2 regions of the Priestia sp. RMT2NF4 genome follow, and region 2 is predicted to be linked to the other one. Evidence: riboswitches for the same ligand, from Rfam matches in the RefSeq annotation. Region 2 holds a riboswitch; the other holds the start of a gene.
What was found. Region 2 has a riboswitch for preQ1 ahead of ACMX9J_RS23615 (QueT transporter family protein). Riboswitches for the same ligand answer to the same signal wherever they lie in the genome.

Region 1 (11,171 bases), on a different contig from region 2:
AGCCGAAGCCACTGTTGCGAATATTCCTGCTTCAAGCGGAATACCAGCATCAGACAAAATGGTTGAATTAACAGCAATAATATACACGATGGAAAGAAATGAAATGACCCCAGCTAAGCTTTCTTTTCCGACAGTTGTTTGGTGGTCGTTTAAACGAAACAACTTTTCAAATAATGCGTTCAATCTAATTTCCTTCTTTTCATCTATCCCTCGCCCACCCAGTGACCAAAAATGCCACCGAAGTTATTATAGCAAAATCAACAATTGTTGCAAGGAAAACTTGTCTCCTTTAGCTTAAGCGTTCATTCCTTATTTAAAACTGTTATCATTTTCTAAACGTAGCGTCTTGCATGCATTCTATATATACCTTGAATTGGACATAATAAAAGAGCGCTTTATCAGCGCTCACTGTTTTAATAATAATAATATGGTGGGTACGGCGGATAATATGGTGCTGGATAACCGTAATAACCTGGACCTCCTAATGCACTTCCAAGAACTAATCCTCCAAGAAATGGAGCTCCAAAGCCCCAACCCCAAGGGCGACCAAAGCCATAACCGAACCCCGGGCGGCCGAAGCCAAAACCAGGACGACCGAAACCAAAACCCGGGCGACCGAAACCGAATCCTGGACGGCCAAAGCCTCCAAAACCACCAAATGGTCTTCTTATGTCATTAATATCAAATTCTTGCATGATACATGCCTCCTCAAATTATATTTCATTCTCTTTATTACATATGTTATTCACCTACTTCTTGCATAGGCAATCGCCTCTTTTTTTGTGATTTCTTAAAAAATATTCTTTTTCTATCACCTCGTTAGGATCAAACAAGCGTACAGCCATATATTTTTTAAGGCTTTGAAACATACTACATGTAACTTATGTAAAATAAGAGAGAGCAAAGGAGGAATGTACCTTTATAATTTTCAGCAGCTGCTGCAATGAGGAATAAATATAATATGAACGCATAAAAAGAACGCTCAACAAACATGTTGACCGTTCTTCTTATGAAAATACATAGCGATTTTTTATTAATTTATCTGACCCTTTGCTTGACCGTATATGCCCTAAAGCTATATAATCCCCTTTTTATACAATGCGCTTTGAACATAAAATCATAGGAGCGTCTCCCCAAACGCTGCTATGTATGTATATCTGTAATCGCTTACAAACCTTTAATAAAAAACCGATATGATTTTCTATCTATTTACATTAAACAATATTTTAGGCTAAATTTCAACACATTTTTTGTTTTTCTTTGTACTCAGCAAAAAAACAGGTGATATAGCACAATGATTTTCCTTTTTTCCTGTCCCTTTTACTTATATCCATAATCGTTTATAGTTTATAACGAAAGGAAGTGACATAATGTCTGATCAACTAGAAGAATACTTAGAACGAGGAATGTACGGAGCAAAGGAAACAAAAAGAGACGAAAGAAGATATTTCTTAACTGCTCTACGTGAGAATATTGAAATTGCGCTAAAAAAAGGGCAAGTCATGAAAAAGGATGCAGCAAAAATAAAGCCTCTTTTAAAAAAAGTGAAAGACGGTCATTTGTTTTTAAATGGCTCTTTGTCTTATTCATACCTCTCCCCTTATATTCAAGTGGCTAACCAACATAAAGTGCCTTTTACCATCGTTCAGAACTTAGAAGCTGATACCGATATTGGTCTAGTTTTAACGGGTTCTGAAGGCAGTTTGGAACGAGATATCTTTTTAGACTAAAAAAAGAGGTTGACACATAACGAAATGAATCCAATCAACTGCTAGAAGGAACGAGACAGATAAAACTATATTCACCATCAAAAAAAAACGAACCATTGATCAACATGTGATCAATGGTTCGTTTTTCACTTCGTCTAAAATACTTTTGTTGCAGCCTCTTTTTTATTTAGCAAACACGTGATGATCAATTGTTTTAATTACAGCACGTGAACGAATCCAGTTATCGGTAGCTGTTTTTGGATTATAAAAGTAAATGGAATCGTCTAAACGATCTTTTCTAGTCAACGCTTGCTCTACTGCTTTTTTCGAATCTTCTGAAGCAGGTTTGTTAATTGATCCGTTTTGAACCGGTGAAAAAGCGTATGCTTTTCCGACAACTTGTTTAATAACTCCTGTTACCGTATCTGGAAACTTCGGAGAATCTACACGGTTTAACACTACTGTTGCTACCCCTACTTTTCCTTCATACGATTCGCCTTTTGCTTCGGCTTCTACTAAGCGAGCTAATAAATCTTTTTCGCTTGCCGAAATCGAAACTGCAGGTGTTTCCTGGTTCGCAGGTTTGGCTTCTGGTTTTGGTTCTGGCTTAGCCGTATTAGCAGGTGCTGCCGTTGAAGGTTCCGTTGTTTCAGCAGCCAGCACTTTTGTCTTACTCGGAATAGCTAATGTTTCACCAATATAAATCATATCTCCTTGACGATTGTTTAATTTTTTAATATCGTCAATTGTTACACTATATCTTTTACCTAACTTCCAAAGACTATCGCCTTTGACTACTTTATAATTAGTTGCAGCCGTAGCTGTTGCATTAAAACCTATAAATGAAAGAGTAGCTAAACAAGCTACTACCATTGATTTCATATAACTATGTTTCATAGGTAATACCTCCTGAAATTTCGTATGGTATTACTCTATCATAGCTATATGGGGGTTTCACCGAACGATTCAATTACATTTCTTTAAGTTTGATGAACAAAATTACGTTCGGAACACAAATATGACATTGTACCTTATTTTTTGTCATAATCACGGTAATTTTTCTAAAATACAGGTATATTTTCCCGCCTTATTTCAGTTTAATCAGAAATTTATTCATTCGTTTTTCCCTTATAATTCTTATGATAAACATTTAAATTCATCTACTTTTACACAAAAGAGCTGAATGTTGTAATCAACATTCAGCTCTTTTTAATCTTCGATCTCAATTTCTACAACATCATAGAAATCAATCACTAGTTTAGCACCCGTATCATCCATAAACGTAAAAACGTCTTGATCATCTGATAAATGTATCACGTATCCGGTCAACTGCTGTTCACTGTTGTCGTAAACAGTAGTAATTAGAATTTTTTTATGATCTACATATGCTTCTTCTAATAACGAATGGAGGTCATAGTCCCCGTCATCTTCGGGCCGGTTCGTTAACAGCATCCCATAAGTCGTCATTCCATTTTTATCTTTCCATATATGATCTGCAAAATAAAAAGGTGCTGTACTTTTTCGAAACTCATCCATAATATCCCTCCTATAACTAAACACGTTTATTCGCTCTTACTATACGTTACTAAATAAACGCACAAGCACTTGTAACAGTATATTCTCTACTGTACAGGCTCATACATCCATTATATAAGGCATAATCAAATAATGCCATCATTTCGTTTAACTCCTAGGAATTTCTAGATACGTATAGGTAAAATCGCCTCCGCGTCCGGCGATTCCACGAAAATGTTTGAAATCAGGGCGATTTACTAAAAAAGGGCGAAAAGCAAGAAAGTCTTCTTTTTTAACTTTAATTTCGGTTACTTTTCCTTCACTTAACTCATTTAACATATTGATTACTGTTTGTTCATCCATTCAGTTCCACCTCGTTTTTAGCTGTTCAGCCAATTTTGCAGAGACGCAAATTGAGCTTCAGCTTCTTTATATCCTTGGTTATAAAGAGCGTCGAGACGCTCACGATTCTTCTCAATTCGCCCTACTACAAGAGGGGATTGCGGACGAATCACAAAGATATTCCCCTGTCTTTCCTGCTCTTCAATATATGACAATGTTTCATTATACAATTTATAGCGGTTCTCAAGCGCACGAGTCAGCCCATCATAATGACGATATTTGCGCTTCAATAACCAAAGCATATTTGATTTCTTTTTTCGATATCCTTCGTTTCGCGTTAGCACAACAATATTTTTTCTATATCCATCCTGCACTGCTTTTTTGATTGGAATCGGATCACTGATTCCTCCATCTAACAGCTCTTTTCCTTTATATGTAACGACAGGTGCTAAAAATGGAAGGGAACTAGAAGCGCGAACCGCTGTCAAAATATCCCGATCATACTCATCAAAATAAACGGGTTCTCCCGTCACGCAGTCCGTTGCTCCTACTACAAGCTTCTCTGTACGCTCAGCAAATGCCTCAAAGTCAAATGGAAGAAGCTGATTAGGAATTTCATCAAAAACGAAATCCATTCCAAATATCTCTTTTGTTTTAAAATAATTTTTCCACGACAAGTAGCGAGGATCCTCTAAAAAATCTAAATTAGCTTTGCGACTTCTTCCTATTTGTCTAGATAAATAAGAAGTGGCATGACAAGCGCCGGCTGAAACGCCAATTACATACGGAAGGTACAGATTTCTTTCCATAAAGTAATCTAAAACTCCGGTTGTATAAAGGCCTCTCATACCGCCTCCTTCGAGCACGAGTCCAGTATCTTTCAATTTCTACACCTTCTAATTCTTATAATTTATGACAAGATTATACCTCGTTTATTATAACGAAAGATGAACAAAGATGGAACTGTGTTGCTTCTCTCTTTCGTTAAAGCTACCAATTCCTTTTATTCCTCAGCACATTTTACTTGTTTTTTCAATTTTATTTTATATTTTTTCAAAAAACCCTTTACTAATTCCCAGTTTTAAGGCAAAATTGTAAAAAAAGAAAACGCTAACTAGTTTTACTATTTTCAAAATTAAAATTATTTAAAAAATTAATAATGAACTAATTTAAAACAAAGGAGCGATGAATGATGAAAATAGCAGAGGTAGGAAACTTGATAGAATTTAAAAATGGCTTACAGGGCATTGTCGAAAAAGTAAATGAAAACTCCGTGATTGTTGATTTGACTTACATGACAAACTACCGGGATTTAGACTTAGAACAGCGAACTGTTGTCAACCACAAAAACTACACGATTATTAATCCCGCTATGTAAAGGGAAAAAGCAACCGGAACGCAAAAACGGTTGCTTTTTTAGTGGTTTTGAAAGAACTGATTCTTTTGTTCTTCTGTAATAATTCCCAGCTTATACATGAGATAAATATACTGTTGAACCTTAACATCCTTCGAACTTTTTTTCACTGTACTCCCTCTTTTCTAAAATGTTTCTTCATACAATAATATATGGCTAAGATAAAAAAAGTTTCCTTAAAGAAACAAAACCAGGCCCCATTTTTTCTTGAAAGGGTCTTATTTTCGTGTGACAATAAGAACAAGCTACTACTACCTACTTACTGAAAGGAATTACTAGCATGTTTGATACTGTATTGTTTATCGTTGCACTTATTGTCATTCTTTTTTTCATCGTGCAGTTCGTTTTTAAACGCAAGCAAACTTCAAATAAAAAAACATCCGCTGAACCCATGAATTATGCCGAAGAAGATTCTAACTCCTACACAAGCTGGAGTGAATCTGCTTCTAATCACGATCACGATGGTGATGGTGATGGTGATGGGAACGCGGATGCTGACGGAAGATAGAAAAAAGCCTCTTCTTATGAAGAGGCTTTTTTTATTTTGATAACACGCGCTTGCCGTTGGTAAACGAATAATAGCATTCACCTGTATAAATGTCTTGGCTTTCATGTACATGAACACCACATTTATCTTCAAGTGCAGCTTTCATCATGGATTTGGCTACGTTATACGCTTTAATTGGACGATATTTTCTCCACTTTCCTACAAGGCAAAATGAACACGACTTTAACGTGTATCCCCCAAGCTTTTCAAATAGGCGAAACTCTTGGCGCTTGCCTAATAATAACGATGGGCGGAAAAAGTGAGTAGAACGGATATACAAGCTTGCGATATCTTCTTCTACTTGCCCCTTTACTTTACTGTAAAAGAATGGCGAACGAAGATCAGCACCAATTGCTGTAATCGTTAAAAAGTTTTTGCAGCGATATTTTTCTGCACATTTAGCCGCTTTTAAAGGAAATTCGTAGTCAACTTTAATGAATTTCGCTTTTGTTTTTGCTTTTTTCATTGTCGTGCCTAAACAGCAATATACATCATCAACTGCAAAGCATTCTTCGTGCTTATCAAGCTCTGAAAAATCAATTTCAAGCTGACGTAGCTTTGTGTGTTCGATTGGTAGCTTTTTTCGAACAAACACTGTCACATGGTTATATAAGCTGTTGCTTAATAACATTTTTAAAAGTTCTTGACCAACAAGTCCGCTTGCACCTAATACTAATGCTGATCTCTGTGACATTCTTTCACCTTCTCATCTGTTGTTTTTGCAATGGAAAACAGGTTGCATACACAACCTGTTTGTTCGAATTAACGATTATCAATTGTTTCTGGGTATAAATCATGATTCATCAGGCGATAATTAGCCATTTCTTCATACTTCGTACCAGGACGGCCATAGTTTGTATATGGATCAATTGAAATCCCGCCGCGTGGTGTGAATTTTCCCCATACTTCAATATATCTTGGATTCATCAGTTTAATTAAGTCATTCATAATAATATTCATACAGTCTTCATGGAAATCTCCATGGTTACGGAAGCTGAACAAATAAAGCTTTAACGACTTGCTTTCCACCATTTTTTCATCTGGAATGTAACTAATATAAATGGTTGCGAAATCCGGCTGACCCGTTTTTGGACATAAGCTCGTAAATTCCGGACAGTTAAATTTCACAAAATAATCACGATTTGGATGTTTGTTATCAAATGCTTCTAGAATCTCTGGTGAATATTCAAACAAATAGTTTGTTCCTTGATTTCCAAGGAGTGATACACCTTCTAATTCTTCATCTTTTCGACCGCTCATTTGCATTTCCTCTCTTTCTACGATTGTCATTCTAACAGCGTTTTTTTATTTTGTATATATCTGTTTTTATTTTTCTTTGTAAATTTTTTGCTATGCGCTTACACGCCTCGTTTATTTCCCCAAACAAGGGCGTGAACCTGCGGCAGAACTCTTACATCGTTCATGTTTTTAGCTGCCACTGCCTTGTCGATTAACCACTCATACTTTTTAAGCAATTCTTGTGTTAACGACGCATTATCGATTGTCGTTAAGTCCTCGTTGCCTACTTGAACAAAAAATGGAACCTCAGGATAACGTTCATGAACAGACGCTGCATACTCAAAGTCCTCATCATTAAATACAACGACTTTTATGCTTATGTGCGCCATGCGTTTTTCCTTTATTAATGTCTCTATAATATCGTCTAATACGGAGAAATTTGTTTTCATTAATGAACTTGGAGGCTTAGGAGAAATCGTTAAATCATCGATCTTTAGGAACCAATCCTGATAACGGCTTCCCTGTGTTTCAAGAGCTGCTTTTACCCCATGACTGTGCAAAAGCTCTACAAGTGAACCAATCGCCTTGATAAGCGCAGGGTTTCCTCCAGAAATGGTGACGTGATCAAAGCACTCTCCTCCAATTTCTTTAAGCTCCGTCCAAATTTGTTCTGCTGTTAGCTGACGAATATCGTTTTTAGCTGATCCATCCCATGTAAAAGCTGAATCACACCAGCTGCAGGAATAATCACAGCCTGCGGTACGAACAAACATCGTCTTACGTCCTACAACCATTCCTTCCCCTTGAATCGTTGGGCCGAATATTTCAAGTACTGGAATTGTATTAGCCACGTTTTTTCACCTTCTTTGGGCGGTAAACTACGTAACTTGTCGGCGTTTCCCGCACGAATACTTGTACGCAAGAAGGCTTATTTGGTAGTGTGTCTAGATATTCTTGAACCAACTCATAAATTTTACGAGCAACAACTTCAGTTGTAGGAAAATCATTTGGATTTTCTTCGTTAAAGATAGAATGATCGTTCAATAATGTATGATCAAATTGACCAGAAACAATTTTTTTCAATAGCGCAAAGTTTACTAAAAAGCCCGCTTCGTCTAATGTATCTCCGGCAACAGTTAAATTTACAAAATACGTATGTCCATGGACTTGACGGCATTTTCCTGCTTCTGTATGAGGAACAAAATGTGCCGCAGCAAACTGCATATCTTTGTTCAATTCATATTCATAGTCATGAAAGACTTGAGGATACATTTGTTGCAGCATTATTTTTCTCCTCCTTCTTTTGTTTGCAAGTATTGATCTAACCCGCGTTTTCGCAATTGACATGCGGGACATTCGCCGCACCCATCAGCAACAATACCGTTGTAGCACGTTAATGTTTTTTCACGCACATATTCAAGCGCTCCTAGCTCATCCGCTAACGCCCACGTTTCTGCTTTATCAATCCACATAAGCGGCGTATGAATCACAAACTCGAAGTCCATTGATAAATTAAGCGTGACGTTTAACGATTTCACAAATACGTCTCGACAGTCTGGATATCCCGAAAAATCAGTTTCACAAACGCCTGTTACGATATGACGGCCTCCGCTGTTTTTAGCCAGTACGGCAGCAAATGATAAAAATAACAGATTGCGGCCATCCACAAACGTTGTAGGCAACTCTCCTTCTTTTTGCTCAATTTCAATATCATCTCGCGTTAAGGCATTTGGTGCTAATTGATTTAAAAGTGACATATCTAGGACGGTATGCTTCACACCTAAATCAGCTGCGATAGCTTTTGCTACCTCTATCTCTTGACTATGACGCTGACCGTATTGGAAAGTAACCGTTTCTACTTCTTTAAAGTTTTTCAAAGCCCAAAATAGACATGTTGTACTATCTTGACCGCCGCTAAATACAACAATAGCTTTTTCATTTTTCATCATTATTGTTCGTCTCCTTTTTGATTGAAATCAAAAGAAGAAGAAACTTTATTGAACCGTTCGTTCCCTTTGTGACTAATTTTATAACACAAAAAAGAGACTGCTCTTTTCCAGCAATCTCCCTAAAAAGCAACTAAGATACACGTCCTCGCCAGCATACACGTCAAAAAGACGTGTTGATAGAAAAGCACGTGAAAGAAGACACGCTAAAACCGTGTCTTTTGTCATCAACGATGATCTTAGTTTTTTATAGAGGGAGTTTTCGAACCTCTCCCGTACATATACAAACGTGTACGGCGTTTCTTCTTGAATTGTCATCGTATACTATACCACATACGTATAAATAATGCTATATTTGTTGGCTTCTATCACCTTTAGCTGCCTTATTTCTCTTTATATAAGAAAGCGCAATAAATAACAACGGAAAACAGACGCTTAGTACAAATAAATAAAACGGCCAGTAATATTTTTCAAAATAATTGAAGTATGCTGTATTTGGAATAATGTAATACGCCACGCCTGTAATGATTAGACCTAAAGGAAAGCTCAAAAAATTGCGCACCCGTAAATTACATAATTGAGCGATACTTAACTGAATAGCATAGAACACAATGACAACTTTAAAAAAGATAGATAACATCCAAATAATAGCTACTAATACTTCAACATGCTGTATCGTTGCACCTAACGAAATCATTTTTCCTAATAAATAAACTGGGTAGCTGTGCATTGATGCAATATTCGCGCCAAGAGCTAATATACAAGCCGCAACTGCAATCGTAATCGTCAAGCCCGATGCCACAGTGCCGATAACAATCATTCTTTTTACCTTTTTGCCATCTTTTATATGAGGCGTAATCATTAGCACAAAAATCAATTCCATAAACGGATTTCCTAAGAAATACGTGGTCCCTAACACTAAATCATCCATGCGGAATTCAAACAAAGGGTAAAGACGATCCAGTTTCATCTGAGGAATATTTAACGAAATTAACAATAAAAAAGGGACGACGATCCACGGTAAAAAGATTTCCGCGGTTCTCGCTATCACTTCAATGCCTAAATACCCTCCGTATATAACCGCTAAAATCACAAGAGCATGAATCCACGTAGGCAGAGTTTCAGGGACAATTTGCGTCGTCATAAATGTACTGATATCTCGAAGGGAAAACGTAGATTGAATGAACATAAAAAAAATGTAAATAAGAGACATACACGCTCCGGCGTAAGGACCTAGCGCTTTTTTAGCTATTTCAATGAACGTTTGCTGAGGGTAACGGTGCATCAGCCATAACAGCACCGCAACAATTAAAAGGGCAAAGCCAATAGCAAGCACACTACATACCCAGGCATTTTGTCTATTCGTTTCTAATAACGTAGCCGGAACTGCCAAAATAGCGCTTCCGATACAAAAAAAATAAATGAGAAAAAGAAGTTGTTTCGGAGTAATAAATTCTTTTATTTGCATCATACACCCCTTCTCTCCTACATGCTTACGTAAATAACAGATGATGAACGGTTTTAGTAAGAGGCTTAATGAGTTCCTCTAAAAAGTACAGAGGCGTAGGTACTTCTTTACGGAGTGTAATGGCTCCCCAAAAGAATAAACCCATACCTATAAGACAAAGATAGACAACGATTTCACGGTAATACTTTTCCTTTCGGAAGTTAATCATAATTTTTTTAGTCAAATAAGCAAGAAGTACGAGTAAGGCGATAAATCCCTCCATTTTCTTTCTCCTTAATGCTTCATTTGCTTCATATATGAGTTATTTAACGTGCCTAAGCGACGGATTTGAACTTTGGCATCTAAATCGACGGTTAAATCTTCTGCGTAAATTCTGTTCCAGTCTCTTTTCATTTTGTACCATCTCTTTACATCTTGTCTGTAAAACGTTTCTCCAAAACCGAAGATATCACTTTTATAATCTTTTTGAGCTTTTTCCACTGCGTCATTCATTTTTTCTTTTACGTCCGCTGCTGTTTTTCGTTCGAGCATATTGATTACAGCTGGGTCCTGTAAGTTTACTTGACACTCTACATCTGCCACGTTTGCTTCACCTTTTAAATCCACGTGAATATGAGGCTTATGGTTTTTCATAGAAGCCGTTACCTTCACGTTCGTTCGAAGCATTTCTACTCCGATGATATCGTGCTGTTTTTCTTCTCCTTCGCATGGAATAACAATTAACGTACTTTTTACATTTCCTGTAATATAGTTATATCCTTTACTTTCGTCTTCATTGAACCAGCCGATCAGCTTATCATTTTGAAAGACACCTAATCCTTTAAAATTGAGCAGGGTGGACAGATTGGTCCGGGAAATGCTCGACATATCTCCTGCCTTTTTCACGTCGCCTTTGACCAATACTCCCGATAACACCGCCTGCTTTCCTTCGCTCGTTAAGTTACTGATCAGTTCATTTAACTTTACGCCTCTAGTGGGTGCCCAAATACGC
Region 2 (11,171 bases):
CGGAACCTGTGTATAACCCAGCAACAGGTGAATTAATCGCACAGGTACCTCTTTCTACAAAAGAAGACGTAGATCAAGCGGTGCAAGCAGCAAATGAAGCGTTCAAAGGGTGGGCAAAAACAGCTGTGCCTAAACGTGCACGAATTTTATTCAAGTATCAGCAGCTATTAGTAGATAACTGGGATGAATTAGCAAAGTTAGTGACAGTTGAAAACGGAAAAAGCTTTAACGAAGCGCGAGGTGAAGTGCAGCGTGGAATTGAATGCGTAGAATTCGCGGCAGGAGCTCCTACGTTAATGATGGGGAAACAGCTTCCTGATATTGCAACAGATATTGAGTCTGGCATGTACCGCTATCCAATTGGCGTCATTGGAGGAATTACACCGTTCAATTTTCCAATGATGGTTCCTTGCTGGATGTTCCCGCTTGCGATCGCTTGCGGCAATACATTTGTGTTAAAGCCTTCTGAGCGTACGCCGCTGTTAGCTGCAAGATTAGCTGAGCTGTTTGAAGAAGCTGGTTTGCCAAAAGGTGTATTAAATATTGTAAACGGCGCGCATGATGTGGTAAACGGTTTTCTTGAACATAAATTAGTGAAAGCTATTTCGTTTGTAGGTTCCCAGCCTGTAGCTGAGTACGTGTACAAAAAAGGTACGGAAAACTTAAAGCGTGTTCAAGCTTTAGCCGGTGCTAAAAACCATTCAATTGTATTAAATGATGCAGATTTGAACGTAGCAACAAAACAAATTATCGGAGCCGCTTTTGGTTCAGCAGGTGAACGCTGTATGGCAGCATCTGTTGTTACTGTACAAGAAGAAATTGCGGATCAGCTAATTGAAAGATTAGTAGAGGAAGCAAATGATATTGTAATTGGCGACGGCTTAGAAGAAAACGTCTTCTTAGGACCAGTCATTCGTGAAAATCATAAAGAGCGTACGCTCAGCTATATTGAATCAGGCGTGCAAGAAGGAGCGGAGCTTATTCGTGACGGTCGCACAGATGCAGCAGTAAATGGCAAGGGCTACTTTGTCGGACCAACGATTTTTGATCATGTTACGCAAGAAATGAAAATTTGGCAAGATGAAATTTTTGCACCTGTGCTGTCTATTGTACGTGTGAAAACATTAGAAGAAGCTATTGAAGTAGCTAATAACTCTCGATTTGCAAACGGTGCTTGTATTTATACAGATAGCGGCGCCAGCGTACGTGAGTTCCGTGAAAATATTGAATCTGGTATGTTAGGAGTAAATGTAGGGGTACCGGCACCTATGGCATTCTTCCCATTCTCTGGCTGGAAAGATTCTTTTTACGGTGATCTTCATGCAAATGGTACGGACGGCGTGGAGTTTTATACAAGAAAGAAAATGGTAACAACGCGCTGGTAAGTGATTCATTAAAAATCGCATTCCATTTTAAAAGGAGGTATCAGGAATTAAAGATATTCCTTATGCTTCCTTTTTTAAAATCGCAATCTAGTATTAGAAGGGAGAAAGAAGCATGGAAACAGTTAGAATGACGACGGCACAAGCATTAGTGAAGTTTTTAAATCAGCAGTATGTTGAATTTGATGGAAAGCAGCATCAGTTTATTAAAGGGATTTTTACAATTTTCGGGCACGGAAATGTAGTAGGTCTTGGGCAAGCTTTGGAAGAAGACCCAGGAAATCTAGATGTATATCAAGGACGTAATGAACAAGGAATGGCCAATGCAGCGATGGCTTTTGCAAAACAAAAACATCGAAAGCAGATTATGGCTTGCACATCTTCAGTAGGACCAGGTTCGGCAAATATGGTTACAACGGCAGCAACAGCTTCAGCTAATAACATTCCAGTTTTGTTGCTTCCCGGCGATGTATTTGCAACTAGACAGCCTGATCCTGTTTTGCAGCAAATTGAACAGTCATATGATTTATCTATTTCTACAAACGATGCTTTCCGTCCAGTGAGTAAGTACTGGGATCGCGTAAGCCGCCCTGAACAATTGATGACAGCTATGATTAATGCGATACGTGTGTTAACGAATCCTGCAGATACGGGAGCTGTAACTATTTGTTTGCCTCAAGATGTGCAGGGAGAAGCATGGGACTTTCCAGCTTATTTCTTCCAAAAGCGCGTTCACCGCATTGAGCGTCGCCTTCCGACTAGGGACAGTCTAGCAGATGCAATTCAAGCAATAAAAACAAAGAAAAAGCCAATCATCATTTGCGGAGGAGGCGTTCGGTATTCAGAAGCTGCAAAAGAGTTAAAACAATTTGCTAGTGAGTTCCATATTCCATTTGGAGAAACTCAAGCTGGGAAAAGTGCCGTTGAAAGCGACTATCGCTATAATCTTGGCGGAATAGGTGTAACAGGAAACTCAGCTGCTAATACAATCGCTAAAGATGCGGATTTAGTAATTGGAGTAGGCACTCGATTTACTGATTTTACAACAGCATCTAAACAGCTTTTTCAACATCCCGACGTGCAATTTCTTACTATTAACACGTCTGAATTTCATGCAAATAAACTGGATGCCGTGAAGCTTGTAGCTGATGCAAAAGAAGGGTTGTTTGCTCTTAGGAAAGAGCTCATGTCAATTGGCTATCAGTCTGGTTACACGACAGAAATTGCAAGTGCAAAAGACGCATGGGAAGCAGAATTAGAGCGTCTACATAGCATACGTTTTACAGGGGCAGATTTTATTCCAGAAATAAAAGGTCATTTAGATGAAAGCTTAGCTGAATATGCAGAATCACTTGGTACTCAATTAACGCAAACAGAAGTAATTGGAGAGGTGAATAAGCTCCTTGATGACAACTCCGTCATTGTTGGTGCAGCTGGAAGTCTTCCAGGTGACTTACAGAGAATGTGGAAGTCTAATAAACCCAATACCTATCATATGGAATATGGATATTCATGTATGGGATATGAAGTATCAGGTGCACTTGGAGTTAAGCTGGCTGAACCAGCTAAAGAAGTGTATGCGATGGTTGGAGATGGAAGCTATCAAATGCTGCATTCAGAGCTCATTACAAGCCTTCAAGAAAGAAAAAAGATAAATATTTTACTGTTTGATAACTCCGGATTTGGATGTATTAATAATCTTCAAATGTCAAATGGAATGGGGAGTTTTGGAACAGAGTTTCGCTATCGAAACGATGAAACAGGAAAATTAAACGGAAACGTGATGAAAATTGATTTTGCAGCCAGCGCCGCAGGCTACGGTGTAAAAACATATCGTGTAAGCTCTCTTGAAGAACTAAAAACGGCAATGGAAGATGCACAAAAACAAGAGACTTCTACATTAATTGATATTAAAGTGCTACCCAAAACTATGACAAACGGTTATGAATCGTGGTGGCATGTAGGAGTAGCAGAGGTATCTGAAAATTACCATGTACAAGAAGCCTATAAGGATAAAGTGAAAAATCTTGAAATGGCCAGAGGCTATTAACAAGCAAGAGAAATGGCCGATGTTGAGGGGAAACATTCGGTGAATATAATAGCGTTTTCAATTTGATATAGGGGAGAGGAAGACATGTTCAAGGAAAACACGGTCAAACTGGGGATTGCTCCAATCGCTTGGACAAATGATGACATGCCTGAACTAGGAGCTGAAAATACATTTGAACAGTGTATCAGTGAGATGGCTTTAACCGGTTTTAAAGGAAGTGAGGTAGGAAACAAATATCCGCGAAATGTTTCGATCTTAAGGAAGGCATTATCACTTCGGAATTTAGAAATTGCAAGCGCATGGTTTAGTACATTTTTAACGACAAAGCCGCTGGAAGAAACGGTGACGCCATTTATTGAACATCGCGATTTTTTATACGAAATGGGAGCAAAAGTAATTGTTGTATCTGAACAAGGACACAGCATTCAAGGGATGATGGATGTACCTTTATTCAAAGAAAAGCCCGTGTTCACGCCAACAGAGTGGAGCAGCCTTATAGAAGGCCTGCACTATCTTGGGAAACTAGCAAGAGAGAAAGATATGCATATTGTCTATCATCATCACATGGGAACAGGCGTCCAAACAACAGAAGAAATTGAGCAGCTAATGGAGCTTACCAATCCAGAGCTTGTTTCGCTCCTATTTGATACCGGTCATCTTGTTTTTTCAGGCGAAGAACCTCTTTATATCTTAAAAAAATATCTTCATCGTATTAAGCATGTTCATTTAAAAGATATTCGCCAAGAAGTAGTTGATCGAGTCAAACAACAAGACCTGAGCTTCTTGCAAGCGGTAAAAGAAGGAGCCTTTACTGTTCCAGGCGACGGAGTTATTGAATTTGATGAAGTATTTACTACGCTGGCCGCTTCTGATTATAACGGCTGGTTTGTCGTAGAAGCAGAACAGGATCCAGCGCTTGCTAATCCTTTTGAATATGCGTTAAAAGCAAGAAACTTTATTAAAGAAAAAAGCGGTCTTTAATTTCTATTGTAAAAGGTTTTACGCCTTTTATATGTTTATGAAAGGAAAGGAGGAGATGAAATGAAGCCAACCATCTATAGTGTGGCTGAAGAAGCAGGTGTATCAATTTCCACCGTATCAAAAGTTATCAATCAAACCGGTCACATTAGTGAAAGAACAAGACAAAAAGTAATTGAGGTTATGGGGCAGTTGAATTACCATCCAAGCGTCGTAGCATCTGCTTTAACAGGAAAGCCTACTAAAACGATTGGGCTTCTCGTACCCGACATCTCCAACCCTTTTTTTGCCGATTTGGCAAGAAGCATAGAAGACCGAAGTCATGAGCGAGGTTTCCATGTTGTAATGTGTAATACCGATAACGATGCGGAAAAAGAGAAAAAATATCTATCGCTGTTAATTCGTCAGAGAATCGACGGTTTAATTGTAGCATCTGCTTTTCGCAATGCTAATCTTTTAAAAAATATGCTGAAGCAAGATATACCCATTAGCGTTATTGCTTCAGAAATCCCTCACATATCTGTTAATACAGTGACAGTGGATGACTATAAGGGAAGCTATTTGGCGACTGATTATTTGCTATCTTTGCATCATAAAAAAATTGCGATTATTACAGAAAATGCAAAAAGTAATCACGCCCGTTTAGATGCTTTTCGAGATGCCATGCAAGAAAATGGAATCACTGTGTTACCTCAGCACGTTATTACGACCGAAGCAAGTATTCAAAAAGGATATGAAAGTGCTAAGCAAATTTTTTTAATGAAGGAGAAAGTGACGGCTATTTTTGCTTGTAACGATTTACTGGCTATTGGCGTCATACAAGCGGCAAAAGAATTCAACATTGATGTGCCGAATGACTTATCAGTGATTGGCTTTGATAATACCGTCCTTTCTACTACCATCACGCCCATGTTGACGACGGTAGCACAACCGACAAAAGAAATGGCTGTAAACGTAGTGGATTTGCTGGTTAGAGAAATGGAATACTCAACGATGCATAAAGAACATTTACTTCTTGAGCCGAAATTGATTGTCCGGAAATCGACGGCTCCGTTACGAAGAAACGCCACAGCATCTGCAAATAATTGAATACAATCAAGAGTATTGCTGTTAATAAAAACTCTTCACAGTCACATATTCAAAAGAATGTATAAAGTCTATGAAGAAAAAATGAGTGATTAGTAAATTCTGATTGTGCTACTACATAAAGGAGGAAGTTAAACATGCTAGGTAAATTAGGTGAATTAAATAAAGGATACAACGTACTTACAGAAATGGCCGGTCAGCACAAAGATATGCTGATGGATATTGGGATTTATAATATGTCTCAAGGAAAAGAGGAAACTTTACTAGACAGCAGCAATGAAACGGCTATTCTTTTACTAGAAGGAAAGGTAAAGCTAGAGTGGGAAGGACATTCGAAAGAAATTCAGCGTGAGTCTCTTTTTGAAGAAGAGCCTTGGTGTTTGCACGTTTCGAAAAATGTGGAGGTTAAAATTACCGCGCTTGCCAATAGTGAAGTACTAGTTCAAAAAACGGATAATGAAAAAGAATTTTCATCAAAATTATATACGCCTGAAGACTGTCAAAATACAGTAGCTGGTGAAGGAGTATGGGAAGGTACCGCTCAGCGTGTCATTCGGACAATCTTTGATTATAATAACGCTCCTTATTCTAACCTTGTTATTGGAGAAGTTATTTCTTATCCAGGAAGATGGTCGAGCTATCCGCCTCATCATCATGATCAGCCTGAAGTATATTACTATCGTTTTGACAAGCCGCAAGGATTTGGCTGTGCAATGGTTGGAGAAGATGCATACCGTGTAGTTGATAATAGTTTTATTACAATTCCAGGTGAATTAGATCATCCTCAAGCAACGGCTCCCGGCTATGCGATGTACTTCTGCTGGATGATTCGCCATCTTGACAATAATCCATGGACAGACCGTATTATGGAAGAAGAGCATAAGTGGTTATTAGAGCCGGATGCAAAAATTTGGCCTGAAAAATAAATAAAACTCTTTATACGAAATGGGTTTCAAATGTTGAAAAGCCTCGAATAAAAAAATAATTATGCGTAAAATAATAGTTTATTTTTGTAAAATATGTTTTTATATGTTAAAGTATAGCTTGTATTAATATTCAGGCGATGATATCGCTCTTTTTGGCAGATTCCTTTTTTAGGAGTCTCTTTTTTTTCTAAACAGAAGCAAGAGATCGTATGTCAATCAAAAAAAGGAGATAAGCGTAGCCGCTTATCTCCTTTTCTTTTTAGCATTATCTAACGCTAAGTTCTTTTTCACTACTTTTTCTAAAGCAACTTCCACGTGAACATTTTTTTCATCGATGTCATTCACAAGCACGACGGTTCCTTTTCGTCCCTTAATCTTTAAATCATCACCCGTAGAAGGAATGTTTTCCCTCAGCTGGCTTAATAGAAGCTTTCTGTTTTCAAAAAAGTGGACAGCCACCATTTTATCTCACCTAATTTCATATGATATGTGTGATACAAAGATGTGTATATGAAATCCTTCCTATACATTATGCCGCCAGGGGTGGTTTTAGAACACATTGAATAGACAATTGTTGCATCGATATATGAAATAAATAGGGTGGCATAGTTATAAATCTTCTATTCTTGGACATACTTATACTACTAATCTAAAAAGGGATGTGGATGAAAATGAAGGTGGCTATCGGATTAAGTGTATTTACGGTCGTTACAGGAGCAATTGCGTTAGGGTCAGTTTACTTTTTAGCAGGGATCTTTTCGTTTTTCTTAACGGTTTTTTCATAAAAAAATCCACCTCTTGGTGGATTTTTTTATTTAGCAGCGGCTTTTGTTTCATGAGGCGAATTGCCGATAAATCCAAATTTTCCGCCGACAACTTCTTTTACTTCGTGGATGACAATAAAAGAATTCGGGTCAATTTGCTGGATTTTCTTTTTAATTTTTAATAACTCGTTCTTTTTAATAACAACGTAGATAATGCGTTTATCTTTGTTGGCGTAGTAGCCATATCCGTAAAAGATGGTAGCTGCATTTCCAAATTCACTGGTGATAACTTGCGCAATGTCTTTGTACTGATCAGACATAATCGTCATTGCTTTTTTGTTGTGGAAACCTTCGATAACAACATCGACGATTTTAGCACAAAGATAGACGAATATAAAAGTATAGAGGGTATTGTTGACGCCAATAGCAAAAACCGATGCTAAAATAATGACGCTGTCCATGTAGAACATGCTTTTCGAGATATTGTAGCCTTTTGTGTAGTTTAATAAATAAGCTAAAAGAGTTGTGCCGCCGGTAGATCCATCCGCGATAAAAATGAGTGCCAGTCCTGTTCCCATTAGTAAAGCCCCGAATACAATTCCTAAAATCATGTCGTGAACGTGAAAAGGAATATAGCTGACCAGACCTAAGAAAACGGACGTCATGACAGCTCCTAGAATCGTATAGAGAATGGTTTTTTTAGTTAGAAATTTATAAGCTAAGGCAATGAATACAAGGTTCACAAGAAATGTGCTGATACTTGTAGGGATATGAAATAAATAATATAAAACAAGAGCAATACCAACCGTACTTCCGTCACCTAATTTATTTGGAATGACGAAAAAATCAATGGATGCAGCAACTAAAAGCGCTCCGGCAATAATTAAAATGATGTCTTTATAGATTGTTTTCAATATGCAAACCTCCCTGATCATTAGGATATTTTCACGTGGAATCTTGTTTTTACTAGTGTTTCACAAATGATAAAATAAAAAACGTCTTAGAAATTGTCTAGTTATAAAACTGATCAACTTCTAAGACGAAGAATTACGATACGTGTATAATGTCTTGAGTCTGCTTTTCTATGCTTCGATGTCACCGATTATATAAACCTCTGACCGCTATGTCAACGCTATGAGAGATGTTCAACTTTTCAAAAAATAGAAGGCGGTTTCCTACATAAAAAAAGAATCCTTTGCGACGGCGCAAAGGATTTTCAAATTTATTGGAATAGGGGGAATACGTTATTAGGATTACCATTTTCATAAATTAATATACCTTTATTTTTTAAAAAAATTTATTTTTTAATGACGATTGAAAGTTTGTAATTCACATGCTGATTTAGCTCTGTCAAAAAATCATTTAGTTCTTCATTTGAATGAAATTTGCATTCTAGTAAGTAGCAGCCATCGCCGCTAATTTTAAAGTTGTTGATAACGTACTTCTTCTGATTTTCTACAAATGTAAGGTAGGGGTGGTGATGAATGCTCTGCGTATAGATATTTAAAAATGCATGGACGGTGTAGCCAAGTTTTCGTTCATCAATGTTAATTGTATAGCCTTTGATAATGCCTTCATCTTCTAACTTTAATACTCTAGCAGAAGCGGCTTGTCCGGTTAAATGCACTTTTTCTCCTAATTCTTTCATCTTCATACGTCCATTTTTTGATAGCTCTTCTAGTATGCGCTTATCTGTATTATCTAACATCGCTACAAATCCTTTCGTATTTCAAATCAAAAGGGTTAACTACTTTATGTCACCTATGTATACGGATACGTCTTCTATTTTATACTAAAGAAAAGTAAGAAAAAAGAGCAGTCAATATGGAAGACATGAAAGCAGCAGTAGTTTGCAAACAGCTAGATTGACGAAAGCTTAAGCTTGCTGTATGATTCTTTGAGTGTTTACGTGGTTCGTAACCATCCCACGTTAAAAAACTAAGGAGAGAATAGTAAGATGAATATAAGAACACTTTGCGTCAACGGTCTTTTAGCAGCTATGTATATTGCTGTTAGCATGTTAATTCAGCCGTTTGGCTTCACCAATATCCAATTTCGTATATCAGAAATGTTCAATCATTTGATTGTATTTAATAAAAAGTACGTGTACGGCATTGTACTAGGGGTATTTCTGACGAATTTGTTTTTTTCACCAATGGTCGCTTATGATCTGGTGTTTGGGGTAGGACAATCTGTACTATCATTACTCATTACCATTTTTTCTATGCGCTACATTAAAAATATGTGGGCTCGTATGCTTATTAATACACTTGTGTTTACGTTTACGATGTTTATTATTGCGTTTGAACTGCACCTAGCATTTGATTTACCATTTTTCTTTACATGGTTAACAACAGCTGTTGGTGAGTTTGTGGTTATGCTTGTTGGAGCACCAATTATGGCGGCAATTAATAAACGTGTACAATTTAATAAGCTAGTTGGATAAAAAGATGTGGCTGTGATAAATCTCACAGCCGCATCTTTTTTTCTTTGTTATTCTATAAGTGTAGTGATAAACCCCTTATTATTGAAGAGCTTTTCACGCATGGACAAATTACCCATATCTAGCATGTAAAAAGAGCAGGTCGCTATTGCGTTCTGCTCTTTTTGCGTAACGCAATAGCGAGTATTCAATTAGATTATTTTGAAAGAAGAAGTGACAAATCTCACAGCGCGTTCTTTTTTCTTTTGTTACGATATACATATAGTTGGCAAACTCCTTATCGAAAAATTTTTCGCACAACAACACATTACCTATGCGTAGCAATTAAAAAAGCAGACCGACAAGGTTTGCTTTTTTAATTGTGTATTTTTACCATTAAATAACTTTTTTGAGTTATAATTGTAAAATAATCTTTGTTACGAGAGAGGGGATTATTTTTTGAATAGAAAGTTAGGAATTCTTGTTTTATTAGTGTTAGCTATCTTATTTGCCGGGTGTTCAAAAGAAGAAGACAACGTTCCTTTAAGAGAACTAGAAAAGATCCATATTAACGTCATCAAAGAACAAAAGATGAAGCAAGGGATTTCGTATGAATTGGAATTCGTAAACAAGAGCGATTTGACCATCAAACAAAACGACGTATTTTTATCGTATCCACTAAAAATAAAAAACGGTTATTCTGAAAATAAATTTAAGGTGTTAGCAGAAGGCAATAAGTTAAATATTAAGCCAAAACAAAAGGTAAAGTTGACTGCATTTCTTCCTTATAAAGGAATTAATAAAGAAGCGTTAGCTATTGATGAGCCTGACGTAAAGTGCATAGGATATTGGAATAAGATCGATGACTACCATCAATTTTCTTTTGGAGGATCTTTGAAGCGAGAATAATACATGGATTTGTTAAATGATGGAACTTATGAAGCGTGAAATCGTATATAAATCAAGGGGGAGATTTTATTGAAGAGATATGGACTATTTATCATTAGTTTCATCGTTTTCTTGGGTAGCTTTCAACTGCTATCAGGAATGATTCTTACGCTCTTATATGTTCCAGAAAGTTCGACTATGTGGAGCTCAATCGAAGGATTATCAAGTAAAGTAACGTTTGGCAGTTATTCTGGTAGCTTTGCTTTTATCCTTCCCGCTGTAGCAGCTACAGCCGCTTTTTTTATCTCTAAAAAATGGGTTAGGAAAAGTGTATAAGAAACTAATAGCGGTGGTGAATAAACAGTGAATGTAGACACGGATAGATTAGTTAGCTTCTTTATTTTATGGGGAACACCCGCTGCTTTTAGTATAATAGAGTACTTTAAACTGAGTAAGACTGAAAAACAAGAAGCTATACGAGACTTAACATCATTAAAATCGATTATAACAACAGGCTTTATATTGATTGGAGGAGTGATGGCGAGTTTAGGTAGAGTATTATCGCTGCTGCCTCTGCACATTATAGGTACTTTTATTTTAGTCATTGGTGGTATCGCGGGCGCTATTGAAGCATGGAAAACAGAAAAAAAGAGAGGTATTATTATTCTTGCTTTC

Region 1: another riboswitch for preQ1. It lies ahead of queC (7-cyano-7-deazaguanine synthase QueC); the one in region 2 lies ahead of ACMX9J_RS23615 (QueT transporter family protein).

Annotation. Positions count from the first base shown of each region.
Region 1 covers NZ_JBLQZO010000003.1:680,362-691,532, reverse strand. The annotation lists gene ACMX9J_RS16955 (NCS2 family permease) at 1-183, opposite strand, end outside; gene ACMX9J_RS16950 (hypothetical protein) at 414-695, opposite strand; gene ACMX9J_RS16945 (YueI family protein) at 1,371-1,730, shown strand; gene ACMX9J_RS16940 (cell wall hydrolase) at 1,893-2,606, opposite strand; gene ACMX9J_RS16935 (hypothetical protein) at 2,919-3,245, opposite strand; gene ACMX9J_RS16930 (hypothetical protein) at 3,393-3,587, opposite strand; gene ACMX9J_RS16925 (patatin-like phospholipase family protein) at 3,605-4,450, opposite strand; gene ACMX9J_RS16920 (YkvS family protein) at 4,759-4,944, shown strand; gene ACMX9J_RS16915 (hypothetical protein) at 5,261-5,488, shown strand; gene ACMX9J_RS16910 (NAD(P)H-binding protein) at 5,520-6,221, opposite strand; gene queF (preQ(1) synthase) at 6,290-6,787, opposite strand; gene queE (7-carboxy-7-deazaguanine synthase QueE) at 6,886-7,617, opposite strand; gene queD (6-carboxytetrahydropterin synthase QueD) at 7,610-8,050, opposite strand; gene queC (7-cyano-7-deazaguanine synthase QueC) at 8,050-8,715, opposite strand; PreQ1 riboswitch class I at 8,946-8,989, opposite strand; gene ACMX9J_RS16885 (GerAB/ArcD/ProY family transporter) at 9,062-10,183, opposite strand; gene ACMX9J_RS16880 (hypothetical protein) at 10,206-10,442, opposite strand; gene ACMX9J_RS16875 (Ger(x)C family spore germination protein) at 10,454-11,171, opposite strand, start outside.
Region 2 covers NZ_JBLQZO010000008.1:18,578-29,748, forward strand. The annotation lists gene ACMX9J_RS23575 (CoA-acylating methylmalonate-semialdehyde dehydrogenase) at 1-1,385, shown strand, start outside; gene iolD (3D-(3,5/4)-trihydroxycyclohexane-1,2-dione acylhydrolase (decyclizing)) at 1,498-3,432, shown strand; gene iolE (myo-inosose-2 dehydratase) at 3,517-4,413, shown strand; gene ACMX9J_RS23590 (LacI family DNA-binding transcriptional regulator) at 4,474-5,499, shown strand; gene ACMX9J_RS23595 (5-deoxy-glucuronate isomerase) at 5,634-6,422, shown strand; gene ACMX9J_RS23600 (hypothetical protein) at 6,666-6,884, opposite strand; gene ACMX9J_RS23605 (YitT family protein) at 7,234-8,100, opposite strand; gene ACMX9J_RS23610 (Lrp/AsnC family transcriptional regulator) at 8,484-8,894, opposite strand; PreQ1 riboswitch class I at 9,090-9,134, shown strand; gene ACMX9J_RS23615 (QueT transporter family protein) at 9,144-9,632, shown strand; gene ACMX9J_RS23620 (hypothetical protein) at 10,068-10,517, shown strand; gene ACMX9J_RS23625 (hypothetical protein) at 10,587-10,832, shown strand; gene ACMX9J_RS23630 (hypothetical protein) at 10,860-11,171, shown strand, end outside.